Regions from separate parts of the Arthrobacter sp. fls2-241-R2A-172 genome, predicted to be linked through region 1. Evidence: riboswitches for the same ligand, from Rfam matches in the RefSeq annotation. Region 1 holds a riboswitch; each other region holds the start of a gene.

What was found. Region 1 has a riboswitch for S-adenosylmethionine ahead of QRM57_RS17445 (DUF1737 domain-containing protein). Riboswitches for the same ligand answer to the same signal wherever they lie in the genome.
Region 2: another riboswitch for S-adenosylmethionine. It lies ahead of QRM57_RS06440 (hypothetical protein); the one in region 1 lies ahead of QRM57_RS17445 (DUF1737 domain-containing protein).
Region 3: another riboswitch for S-adenosylmethionine. It lies ahead of QRM57_RS13540 (aminotransferase class V-fold PLP-dependent enzyme); the one in region 1 lies ahead of QRM57_RS17445 (DUF1737 domain-containing protein).
Region 4: another riboswitch for S-adenosylmethionine. It lies ahead of metX (homoserine O-acetyltransferase MetX); the one in region 1 lies ahead of QRM57_RS17445 (DUF1737 domain-containing protein).

Annotation. Positions count from the first base shown of each region.
Region 1 covers NZ_JARVTB010000013.1:32,914-36,102, reverse strand. Annotated here, with positions in the region: gene QRM57_RS17455 (aromatic amino acid ammonia-lyase) at 1-67, opposite strand, end outside; gene QRM57_RS17450 (NtaA/DmoA family FMN-dependent monooxygenase) at 67-1,395, opposite strand; SAM riboswitch class IV at 1,561-1,674, shown strand; gene QRM57_RS17445 (DUF1737 domain-containing protein) at 1,688-1,951, shown strand; gene QRM57_RS17440 (rhodanese-like domain-containing protein) at 1,948-2,358, shown strand; gene QRM57_RS17435 (O-succinylhomoserine sulfhydrylase) at 2,359-3,189, shown strand, end outside.
Region 2 covers NZ_JARVTB010000003.1:190,878-194,066, reverse strand. Annotated here, with positions in the region: gene QRM57_RS06445 (sodium:solute symporter family protein) at 1-1,142, shown strand, start outside; SAM riboswitch class IV at 1,332-1,451, shown strand; gene QRM57_RS06440 (hypothetical protein) at 1,468-1,824, shown strand; gene QRM57_RS06435 (hypothetical protein) at 1,821-2,012, opposite strand; gene QRM57_RS06430 (VIT1/CCC1 transporter family protein) at 2,238-3,189, shown strand, end outside.
Region 3 covers NZ_JARVTB010000008.1:143,542-146,730, reverse strand. Annotated here, with positions in the region: gene hisN (histidinol-phosphatase) at 12-824, shown strand; SAM riboswitch class IV at 1,008-1,121, shown strand; gene QRM57_RS13540 (aminotransferase class V-fold PLP-dependent enzyme) at 1,155-2,561, shown strand; gene QRM57_RS13535 (class I SAM-dependent methyltransferase) at 2,682-3,189, shown strand, end outside.
Region 4 covers NZ_JARVTB010000003.1:595,531-598,719, forward strand. Annotated here, with positions in the region: gene QRM57_RS08160 (bifunctional o-acetylhomoserine/o-acetylserine sulfhydrylase) at 1-1,034, shown strand, start outside; SAM riboswitch class IV at 1,208-1,324, shown strand; gene metX (homoserine O-acetyltransferase MetX) at 1,339-2,466, shown strand; gene QRM57_RS08170 (winged helix DNA-binding domain-containing protein) at 2,497-3,189, opposite strand, start outside.

The DNA of each region.
Region 1 (3,189 bases):
GGGCCAAGCGTTCAGCGCGTATCGGGGCCGTCCCTACCACCAGGGTCCCCGCATCATCAGACGTCATCAGAAGTCCAGGAGGTTCTGCCGGAATCCGCCGTTGCCGTAACTCTTCCTCAACAACCCCCGCCGACGCAGCTCAGGGGTTAGTTTGTCCAGCACTCCATGCACCGTCACGGGATCCACGAAGCCGGAGAAAAGGAACCCGTCGCCGCCCACCGCGGAGCCGGTCTCCTCGAGATAGTCGGCGATTTCGCCCACCGTACCGATGATCGAGTCCCCTGCCCCGCCGCTACGGGCCTGCAGGATCTGGCGAAGCGTGGAACCTGGCGGCGCTGCTTTGGCGAAGTGCTCCAAGGTGCCCTGGTTGCTGTTGGTAGTCAGCTCGGGCAACGGGGCATCGAGGTCGAACTGCTTGAAGTCGATGACAGAAAGGTAGGAGATGGAGTTGAGCTGGCTGTCGATGTCCCGTTGGGTGAGCTCACGCCGCTGGGCACGCAGCTCCTCAGCTTCCGCAGCCGAACCGACCACCGTGGGCTTGAGGACAAACAGGACCTTCACGTCATCGGGGTTCCTGCCGGCCTTCGCAGCCTCGGCACGGATGGAGTCCCGGTATGCCTTCATCCCGTCTGCGCCTCGTGCCAAGGCGATCGCTACATCGGCATGCCCGCCAGCGAAGGCCTTGCCGCGGGGTGAAGCCCCGGCCTGAACCAACACGGGCTCCTCCGGCAGGGGCGCCGTGTTCAGCGGGCCCCGGACCTTGAAGAAGTCGCCTTCATGGTTGATCGGGTGAACCTTGGTGTGGTCTGCGAATACCCCGGCGGAAACGTCCTCAAGCACGGCGCCTGGTTCCCAACTCCGCCAAAGCCGCCTCACGACGTCGACGAATTCCTCCGCTTTCTCATACCGCAGGTCGTGTTCAATCTGCTGGTCCAGCCCGTAGTTCTGCGCGGCGAGGTCGCTGCCGGAAGTCACCACGTTCCAGCCAAGCTGCCCCTCTGAGAAGTGCTGCAAGGTGGCCAGCAGCCGGGCGGCAGTGAAGGGCGGGTAGAAGGAAGCGCTGACCGTGGGCACGATCCCGAGGTGCTCTGTGGCGGAGAGCAGGTAGGGAACCAATGCGAGGGGGTCGTGCTTGGGCGCGAAGGAAGCGTGCGCCAAGGACACCTCGGCCGTACCGCCGTAGGTATCAGGAACGGTAAGTGAGTCCTCGATGATGAACAGGTCGAGCCCGGATCGCTCGAAGGCCCGCACGGCCTCCTGGTACAGGGCAGGCTTCTTCCAGTCATAGCCCAGCCCGTAGCCGGGCGTCCCCCAACCCTGAACTCCGAATCCGTGGCCCACGAACCATCCAAAATGCAGCATGGCCTTGAGTGTAGGACTGCTCTGTTCGTTCACCGCGACCTGGTTTCTTGCGAAGTTACAGGGGGACGTACTGGGTCAATTATGCTCCCGGGACGTCATAAATGGGTCCTGCCACAGCACCCTCCGGTTACGCAACATGACGGCGGGCAAACCCCCGCCACATGCAGCCCAGGCGCCCTGAATGCTACGTTTTTCTTGAGTAATGAGTACCAGCGCGAAGCCCTGACTTGCTGGTCGGCAACCCTCTCTCCGGCGGGGTGCCTCAGGTGACTACTCGGCGTATCGGACAAATTCGAACTGCAAGCGTGACTGAGGAGCACCAGCAATGCCTGAACCCACTGAAGAAAAACTTTCCTACCGCCTGATCACAGGCCCGGACACCCGCGATTTCTGCGAGCGGATCAGCTCCGCACTCGCCGAGGGCTATGTGCTCCATGGCAGCCCGGCAGCCACCTTTAACGGCACGGACGTCATCGTCGCCCAGGCAATCGTGCTTCCCGCAGCGATCGCCCACGCAGACGCCGCCGTGGCCGACGCCGTCGACCAGCTTGAAAATGACGACGACGAAGCGTTCGAGGGCCACGCATGAGCTACGCAGGCGACCTGACCCCGCAGGACGCGTGGGCCAAACTTGAGGCAGGTGCCATCCTGGTGGATGTCCGTGCCGAGGGCGAATGGGCCCACATCGGTATCCCGGACACCAAAGCCACGGACAACGATCCCCTGTTCATCCAGTGGAACCTCGCCGGCGGCATCCCCAACTCCCGCTTCATTGAGGACCTGCGGCAGCAAGCGCCCGAAGACGACGGCGTGGAGCTCGTCTTCCTGTGCCGCTCCGGCCAGCGTTCAATCGCAGCAGCCATCGCCGCAACCCAGGCAGGCTTCACCGCGTACAACGTCCTTGAGGGCTTTGAAGGCGAACCTGACCGCTATGGCGAGCGCACTGTAAATGGCTGGAAAAACCGTGGCCTACCAACGAACCTGGGGACCGACTAAGTGACTTTCAATCCCGACGCCGCTGGCTGGAATCCTGATACCCAGGCCGTCCGTGGCGGTCTTGACCGCACCAACTTCCAGGAAACGTCCGAGGCCGTCTTCCTGAACTCCGGCTTCGTCTACGAATCGGCTGCCGCTGCCGAACGTGCCTTCACCGGCGAGGACGAACGATTCGTCTACTCCCGTTACGGCAACCCCTCCGTGGCCACCTTCCAGGAACGGCTCCGCCTGCTGGAAGGCACCGAGGCTTGCTTTGCGACGGCGTCCGGCATGTCTGCGGTATTCACCGCCTTGGGTGCCCTGCTGGCTGCCGGGGACCGCGTAGTCGCCGCCCGCTCCCTGTTCGGGTCCTGCTTCGTGATCCTCAACGAAATCCTTCCGCGCTGGGGCGTGGAGACAGTATTCGTTGACGGACCCGACCTGGACCAGTGGCGTGAAGCCTTGTCCAAGCCCACCACGGCCGTGTTTTTCGAATCTCCGTCCAACCCCATGCAGGAGATCGTCGACATCGCCGCGGTCAGCGAGCTGGCGCATGCCGCCGGCGCGACCGTCGTCGTCGACAATGTCTTTGCCACTCCACTGCTGCAGCGCTGTGGTGAGCTGGGCGCCGACGTGATCGTGTATTCCGGCACCAAGCACATCGACGGCCAGGGCCGCGTTCTTGGCGGCGCCATCCTGGGCACCAAGGAGTTCATCGACGGCCCGGTCAAGCAGCTCATGCGGCACACCGGACCTTCGCTGTCCGCGTTCAACGCCTGGGTGCTGACCAAGGGTTTGGAGACCATGGGGCTGCGCGTGAATCACAGCTCTGCGTCCGCTTTGAAGATCGCG
Region 2 (3,189 bases), on a different contig from region 1:
CCACGTCCACTGGCGCCTACGCCACCATCTTCGTGGTGCTCTTCGATTGGGAACGCTGGCTGGCAATCGCCGTTGGCGGGGCAATCGTGCTGGTCTACTCAACCATTGGCGGCATGTGGTCCATCACCCTGGCTGACCAGGTGCAGTTCATTATCAAGACCGTGGGCATCTTCTTCCTGATGCTGCCGTTCGTCATGAACGCTGCCGGCGGCATGGACGGCATCCGTGGGCGCCTCAAGGACAGCTTCTTCCAGATCGACGGCATCGGTACCCAGACGATCATCACGTACTTCGTTGTTTACACGCTGGGCCTCCTGATCGGCCAGGACATCTGGCAGCGCGTCTTCACCGCCAAGACCCCCACCGTTGCCCGCTGGGGCGGCGCCACGGCCGGTGTCTACTGCATCCTTTACGGCATCGCCGGCGCCTTCATTGGTCTCGCAGCCCGCGTGGCACTGCCGGATATCGACGTCGCGAACCTCGGCAAGGACGTTGTTTACGCCGAGGTGGCAACCCACATCCTCCCCGTCGGCATCGGTGGCCTGGTGATGGCCGCGGCTGTCGCCGCCATGATGTCCACCGCCTCCGGTGCACTGATCGCTGCCGCTACGGTTGCCCGCGCCGACGTCGTCCCGTTCGTGGCCAGTTGGTTCGGCAAGACCATCAACACTGACGACACCGAAAACCCCGAGCACGACGTCAAGGCCAACCGTTACTGGGTCCTTGGCCTGGGCATCGTTGCGGTCCTGATCTCCATGGCCGCGCAAGACGTGGTGGTAGCCCTCACCATCGCCTACGACATCCTGGTGGGCGGCCTCCTGGTCGCGATCCTCGGCGGCCTGGTGTGGAAGCGCGGCACAGGCATCGCGGCTGCATGGTCCATGGCGGTTGGGTCCGTGCTGACACTGGCCTTGCTGATCATGTTCGCAACCGGAGTCATTCCCAGCGAAGACGGCGTCTACGCGAACGAACCCATCTACTACGGCCTCGCGGCCTCGTTCGTCGCTTACGTGGTCATCTCGCTCCTCACCCCGCGCACCGATCCCGCAGTCCGGGCCGCCTGGGACAAGCGAGTGGCTGGCGCGATCTCCGACGAACTGCCGATCGAAGCACACCCGGTCAGCTCCAGCAGGGCTAACTAACCCAAACACGCAGGACAAGCGAAACAAAGCAACGCCCGACGGCGGCGCTCCCCTTATCGGGGAGCGTCGCCGTTTTGCTGTACCCCCGGAAAGTACTCGTTGTGGGGCCTGCTCTGCGCGCCAAAACCCCACCCACATACGCTCACCAGGCCCCACAACGAGCGCGCGCGTGCGGTAGTGTGGTGCCAGCTTCAAGAGATGTGGTGCCAAGCTCCGACTGGCCACACACCAACCCCATGTTCACGGGTGGTTCGGATGAGGAAGCGGCCCGCCCCGGACCCAAGACAACCGAGCGGGCAAGAGCACTCCCCCTAGGAGAAGTACCTTGCCGTACCACGCCGACAGCAGCCAAGCCCCCACGTCGCCGGCACCCGGCGCCCAAACACCCGGCGCCCAAACACCTGGCGCCCAAACACCCGGCACCCCCGCCGAACCCGCAGCCAGCAAGGTTACGGTGATCCCCGCCGTCGACCTCTTCCTGGGGACCGTCACCATAGCGACCGGAGCGAAGAGCGTGACGCTGCGGCACCCCGATCCGCGGTTGATCGCCCGGGCGCTTGCGCAGGCCGTGCGCCCCACCCAATGGTGCGCTGCGTCAGCGACGCTGACGGTGACCGTTGCCGCCGTCGGAAAGTCCATGGGGCTGCCGAGGCACTTTTATTTTCCGGAGCCAGCTGCCTAATCCTCTTCGTCTTCCTCCCGGAAGTCGTCCGTTTCATCGATCGGGACCACCCGTTCGTCATCCTCCGGTGCGTCCACTTCCTCCACCCAGGGCTCGTCCACTTCCTGGTCCTCTGCGTAGTCGTAGGCCGGGTCGGACTCCACAGTTGCCCGCTCCGGGTAATTGGCGTGTGATTCGGTGGTGTTCATGATGCAACCTCCGTCCCATGGGCCGCGAACGGCCCGATGACCTTGCGCGGGAGACCCCGCCCTGTCATTCCATCTGAGCACCGGCCCACGGACCGGTCAAGGGGCCGAAATTACGGCGCACCGAACATTCCGGGTAAGGAATACCAGCCAAAAATCCCCGAAAATAACCGGTAGTGTTGGGCATGCAATGGGGCCGTAACTACCCCACCCAGCACAGGAGAAAAAGTGCAACAGCACCAGGAATCCCACGGTCCGTCGAGCCCCGTTCCGGACCCCATCAACGAAACCGAAGCCCCGCAAGAGGCCGAAGCACCACTAACCGCGCCGACGTCCTCGGACATCAGGCGCTGGCGTCAGTACCTGGCGGACGAGCGGGCCGAAGCCGCCGTATACCGGGAACTCGCCCAACGCCGGGACGGCGAAGAACGCCAGATCCTGCTGGCCTTGGCCGAGGCCGAAGGCAGGCACGAAGCCCACTGGCTCAAGCTCCTCGGGGAGCACGCAGGAATGCCCAAGGCGGCGTCCGGTCGCAGCCAGTTCCTGGGCTTCCTTGCCCGCAACTTCGGATCGGTGTTTGTGCTCGCTTTGGCGCAGCGGGCCGAAGGCCGCTCCCCCTACGGCACCGAGCCGGCCGCAACGCCAGCCATGGTGGCGGATGAGCAAATCCATGAAGAAGTGGTCCGCGGACTCGCAACCCGTGGCCGGAACAGGTTGTCCGGCACCTTCCGCGCCGCAGTCTTTGGCGCGAACGACGGCCTGGTCAGCAACCTTTCCCTGGTCATGGGCATGGCCGCCACCGGGGTGCCCAGCCCGGTGGTGTTGATGAGCGGCGTGGCGGGTTTGCTGGCAGGAGCCCTTTCCATGGGCGCGGGAGAATACGTCTCCGTGCGCTCGCAACGGGAACTGCTCAACGCCACCCTCCCCACGCAGGCCACGCTCACCGCTGCGCCGTCCCTGGACATTGAGCACAACGAACTGGTCCTGGTCTACCTGGCCCGCGGCATGACCCAGGAAGCGGCCGAGCACCGGGCCGCCGAACGCATGGGATTGTTCAGCTGCGATTGCGATCCCAGCCTCTCCCTGCAACCCGAAAAGCCCGCCGAGGACGAGCACGAATCCGTGGGCTCAGCCTGGGGCGCAGCGTTGTCCAGCTTCTGCTTCTTCGCCTCGGGCGCCA
Region 3 (3,189 bases), on a different contig from region 1:
AGTTTGGTGGCATGACCCATCCCGTTTCCACCTACAACGATGACTTGCGTCTCGCCCACGTCCTCGCAGACTCAGTAGATGCCCAGACCATGGATCGCTTCAAAGCGCTGGACCTGCAGATCGAAACCAAGCCGGACCTCACACCCGTCACAGATGCGGACAAGGCCGCGGAGGAAGCGATTCGCGGCCAGCTGTCCCGTTCCCGCCCCCGCGACGCCGTCCTGGGCGAGGAATTCGGCAGCAGCGGACACGGCTCGCGTCGTTGGATCATCGATCCCATCGATGGCACCAAGAATTTTGTTCGCGGTGTTCCGGTATGGGCAACGTTGATTGCGCTGGTCGATGAAGGCGAACCGGTTGTTGGCGTAGTGAGCGCCCCGGCTCTGGGCAAGCGGTGGTGGGCAGCCAAGGACATGGGCGCTTACATGGGCCGTTCGCTCGCCTCCGCCACACGCCTGAAGGTTTCCAACGTCTCCCGGTTGGCGGACGCGTCGATGTCGTACTCGAGCCTTTCCGGCTGGAAGGAACGCGGCAACCTCGACGAATTCATGGGACTCACAGAGGACATCTGGCGTACTCGCGCCTACGGGGATTTCTGGTCCTATTGCCTGGTCGCCGAAGGCGCCGTGGATATCGCCTGCGAACCTGAGCTGAATCTCTACGACATGGCTGCCTTGGTGCCCATCGTCACGGAAGCCGGCGGACGCTTCACGTCGCTGGAGGGCGAAGACGGACCGTTCGGCGGTAACGCGTTGGCCACCAACTCGATATTGCATTCGGAGGTCCTCAAGCGCCTCAACCCTGGGCTGGACGACCTCCTCTAGCTCCGGTTGCGGCACGGCCCGCATCGAACCATCACGAAATTTTCGACGGCGGACGACCCCTTTTGGGGCCGTCCGCCGTTTTATCTTCGCCCAATGACGACTTTTTCGTTCCACGTAACAATGCGCTTAACAATGTCCACCGGCTTTGGAGTGGCTGATGGGTATGCCCTAACCTTTTTTACAGGTCACGAGTGCCAGCGCTAAACCCCGGTTTGCTGGCCGGCAACCCTCCATTCGCGGTGGGGTGCCCCGGGTGACGACCCGGCCGGTCCGGAACGGATACGGCAAGCGCGGATCCCCCATGCGGGGGTCCCTCTTAAGTGAGGTCCCATGAGCACCGTTACGTTCAACGCCAACACCATTCCGTCGTTTGCTGAGGCAAGCGCAGTGCCGGTTGCTGCTGCACGTCCGCTGGCCGCTGTCACGGGCGCGGAGTTGCAGGCGCCCCTGATCCAAGGCGGCCATGTCCGTTATGCCAACCTCGACTACGGCGCATCGGCACCTGCCCTGACCATCGTCTCGGCGCACCTCAACGAGGTTTTGCCTTACTACGCCAGCGTTCACCGCGGTGCGGGTTTTGCTTCGCAGATCAGCACCTCTGTCTACGAAAATTCCCGGAACATCGTGCGTGAATTCGTGGGCGGCCGGGCTGATGACTCCGTGATTTTCACCCGCAACACCACTGACTCCCTGAACTTGCTGGCCGGATGCCTCCCCGTGGTTGATGGCCAGGTCGCTGGCGAGGTCCTGTACCTGGACATCGAACACCACGCCAACCTGCTGCCTTGGCAGGGTGTGCCCCACCGAAGCGTCGTTGCAGCACCAACCCTGGCCGCAACGTTGGATAAACTCCGCGATGAACTCGCCCAAGGCGGCGTGAGCCTGCTGGCGGTCACGGGCGCTTCGAACGTCACCGGTGAAATCCTCCCCATCGCCGAACTGGCTTCCCTTGCCCACGGGTTCGGCGCACGGATCGTGGTGGACGCCGCCCAACTTGCACCCCACCGCCGCATCAACATCGCAGAAGCGGACATCGACTACCTGGTCTTCTCCGGCCACAAGCTCTACGCTCCGTTCGGCGCTGGAGTGGTGGTGGGGCGCCCTGACTGGCTCGACGCCGGTGTCCCCCACCTGGCTGGCGGCGGAGCCGTCCGTGAAGCCCGGTTGGATTCGGTCAGCTGGGCTACCGGCCCGGCCCGCCATGAGGGCGGTTCTCCCAACGTTCTGGGAGCGGCAACCCTGGCCCGCGCCACCCAGGTGTTGGCCGGCCTGGATGAGCAGGAATGGCATGACCATGAAGCGGCCATACGTTCCTACCTTGTTGAAGGCCTGGAAGCGATTGAGGGCGTCTCTGTCCACAAGATCTTCAGCGATTCCGTAGACACCATTGGTGTGGTCAACTTCTCCGTGGAAGGCTTCGACGCCGGTTTGGTCGCCGCCTACCTCGCGGCGGAACACGGTGTCGGCCTTCGGGATGGCCGGTTCTGCGCCCACCCGCTGCTCAAGCGCCTGGGACTGCCGTCAGGTTCGCTGCGGGCAAGCTTCGGCGTCGGCTCCCGGTTGGAGGACGCCACCAGGTTGCTGGCAGGCATCGAGGAACTCAAGCGCAACGGACTTGGCTGGGACTACGTAGTGGACGAAGGCCGCTGGGTACCCGCGAACGACCACCGCAGCTACCCTGAATGGGCACCCAATACTCCGGGCACGGCAGGCGCAGCGCCCTGCACTGTGGACTAGGAATCCGCGCACCAAAGGGTTCCACGGCTGCGGTAAATTCGTAGGGTACCTTTTGGCAACCCTGTGAAGGAGCTCCGCGTGTCCACGCCGTCCCCCGGAGCCGCGAGTCATCCGGCGGTCATTCCCGGACCAGCAGGACCACGCGGTCCCAAGCTCCACGCCACCCGCAGGCACGAACTGGGCCAAAGCTTCCAGGACGGCGGGGAACATTATGACCGCGTGCGCCCCGGATACCCCATGGACTCCCTGGAATGGATCCTGCCCCAAGGGGCCCGGACAGCGGCCGACATCGGGGCGGGCACCGGCAAGTTCACGTCGCTTCTCCTCCAGCGGGACCTGGAGGTTGCCGCCGTCGATCCTTCACCGGACATGCTGGAACAACTGCGCAAAAGCTATCCGCAGGTCAACGCACTGGTGGGAACAGCCGAGGCAACAGGGCTGACGGACTCAGCATTCGACGTCGTCAGCGTTGCGCAGGCATGGCACTGGTGCGACCCCCTCCCCGCCAGCACGGAGATCGCCAGGATCCTCAGGCCCGGCGGAACGATGGGCCTAGTGTGGAACCAGCTGGACACGTCCATTCCCTGGGTCCACAGGCTGTCCCGGATCATGCACGCGGGAGATGTCC
Region 4 (3,189 bases), on a different contig from region 1:
TGAACATCGCCGAGGCAGGTGACCACGTTGTGGCCAGCCCCAGCCTCTACGGCGGGACCTACAACCTGCTCGCGCATACCCTGAAGAAGTTCGGTATTTCGGTTACCTTCGTCGCAGACCCGGACAACCTGGACCAGTGGCGTGACGCCGTGCAGCCGAACACCAAACTCTTCTTCGGCGAAGTGGTGTCCAATCCGCGCCAGGACGTCCTGGACATCGAAGGTATCGCAGGGGTCGCGCACCAGGCCGGGGTGCCGCTCATTGTCGACAACACCCTGTCCACTCCCTACCTGATCCGTCCCATCGAATGGGGCGCCGACATCGTGGTGCACTCCGCCACCAAGTACCTCGGCGGACACGGCTCGGCAATTGCCGGCGTGATCGTGGATTCGGGGAACTTCGACTTCGGCAAGGACCCCGAGCGGTTCCCGGGCTTCAACACCCCCGATCCCAGCTACAACGGCCTGGTCTATGCCCGCGACCTCGGCAAGGACGGGGCGCTCGGCGCAAACCTCTCCTACATCCTCAAGGCCCGCGTCCAGTTGCTCCGGGACCTGGGCTCCGCCGTCGCGCCTTTCAATGCCTTCCTGATCGCCCAGGGGCTGGAAACCTTGAGCCTTCGCGTGGAACGCCACGTCGCCAACGCCACCAAAGTGGCGGAATGGCTTGAAGCGCACGACGACGTCGAATCGGTCGCCTACGCGGGTCTGCCGTCCAGCCCGTGGTACCAGCGCGGCAAGAAGTATGGCCCCAACGGCACCGGCGCCATCGTCGCCTTCAACATCAAGGGCGGCGTCGAAGCCGGCAAGCGCTTCGTGGACGGGCTGGAGCTTCACTCACACGTGGCAAACATCGGCGATGTGCGTTCGCTGGTCATCCACCCGGCCTCCACCACGCACAGCCAGTTGACCGCAGAGCAGCAGGAGATCGCCGGCGTGAAACCAGGCCTGGTGCGCCTGTCTGTTGGCATCGAGCACGTGGACGACATCATCGCCGACCTCGAAGCAGGCTTCAGGGCGGCCAAGGGAGCTTAGTGGCCCGCCTGATCCAGTAACGAACACCTTCTGTGCAGCGCCGCCCCGCGCCGTCGAATATTCGAAGGGCGGCGCTCCACAGCGCCCATTTGCGAACGATGTGACCCGAAACCGTCACAGTGTTGTCACATTCTTCGCCAGAGTGGCCCGGTTTTTCCTACACTCTTTCTATAGGTCACGAGTGCCAGCATGTAGCCCCGGCTTGCTGGCCGGCAACCCTCCTCCGCGGTGGGGTGCCCCGGGTGAAGACCTGGCCCGTTCGCGCGCAAGGCGACGGGCAAGCGCGAGGATAGGTGTCAAAGGAATGACCATCACTGCAACAGCCATACCCACAGCCGAAGAAGCGGACGGCACGGTTAAGTACGCCAGCATCGGTTCGCTCGAACTCGAGGCCGGTGGTTTCCTTCCGGACGTTGTCCTGGCCTATGAAACGTGGGGCCGGCTCAATGCGGATGCCTCCAATGCCGTGCTCATCGAGCATGCGCTCACGGGCAGCACGCATGTGGCTCGCGGAGCAACCGACGAGGAAGGATGGTGGGAACAACTCGTCGGACCTGGCGCCACCATCGATACCACCAAGTACTTCGTGGTCTCCATCAACATCGTGGGCGGCTGTTATGGAAGCACGGGCCCGTCCTCCGAAGCGCCGGACGGCCAGCCCTGGGGATCCCGGTTCCCCCTGATCACGCTGCGCGACAGCACGGAGGCTGAAGCGCGACTCGCAGACACCTTGGGAATCAAGGCCTGGCATTCCGTACTGGGCGGATCCATGGGAGGTGCCAGGGCCCTGGAATGGGCCGTGACATTTCCCGAACGGGTTGAACGGTGCGCTGTGATCTCGGTCGGCGCCTACAGCACGGCCGAGCAGATTGCGTTCGCGCAGGCCCAGACCCTTGCCATCCGGCAGGACCCGAACTTCAACAACGGCGACTACTACGGCGGCCCAGCCCCCGAAGAGGGCCTGGCGTTGGCACGCCGGATTGCGCACATCACCTACCGCTCGGCCCTGGAACTGGATTACCGGTTTGGACGTCAGCCGCAGCCCCAGGAAACGCCGCTTGTTGCCGCCGTCCTCGCGGAGCGGGGCCGATACCAGGTGGAGAGCTACCTGGACCACCAAGGGAACAAGCTTGTCCGCCGCTTTGACGCGAACAGCTACGTTGCCATCACCGAAGCCCTGATGTCCCACGACGTGACCAGGGGGCGTGGCTCACTCCAAGACGCACTGTCCGGGACCACTGCGCAGTTCTTCGTTGCGGCGGTGGACAGTGACAGGCTTTACTTCCCCGCACAATCGCGGGAATTGGCGGCCGCGCTTCCCGGGAACGTACCGGTCCACGTCATCGAAGCCCCGATTGGCCACGACGGCTTCCTGACCGAAATCGGTCAACTGTCCGCGCAACTCCACCAGGCCTTCTTTTCCCAGTCCTAAAGCAGTGGCTCCCAGCTTAGCCTTGACGTCTCATGCCCTTTTGGTCGGGAGGCCAAGGAAGCGTCCGTATCGCTCCACTTCGGCGTCCAGTGCGATGTCTTCATCAGGCGTGGTGGGCCGGTCCATCCTGATGTCGAGTTCGCAGACGCCGTTGGTGAACGCGTGCCGCCACCACCCTGCCAGGCGCCCGTCCACCAGGACAACGTGCAGCGGGCTGTTGTCCTCGGGGAAGTACGGTGCCTTTCCGCCGAGAAAGTGCCGGGACTGGGAGTACCCCATCACGTACTCGTCATAGCACTGGATGAGGTCAACGCGGGGGAGTGCCGTCTCTTGGGGCGGCCCGGAAAACCCTCCGACGTCTTCGGAGGCGAGGTGAAATTCCAACCCATCGAAAGAGGCCGCCCCGAGCGTTCCGGGGGAGAGCTCACGGGCAACGGTCAGCCCCAGGTTCACGTCCTTCATGGTGAGGCCCGACCAGGCCGCGCAGTCCTTGACTGTGGCAGGTCCACGGCTGGCGAAGTACCGCAGGGCCAGCCGGCCGAGGGCCTGTTCACGGTCCGTGCCCGTCAGCGGCCCATCCGCGGTGCCCGTGACCCGTTCGTCGAACAGGGCGTATGTCTGTTTCAGCGCACCACCCGCGGACCGGACGGGGGTGCCGCTGACCAGTATCCGGCTGATTTCCGCGTGCATGAGTTGGTAAATGAACGCCAAACCCTTGCTGGG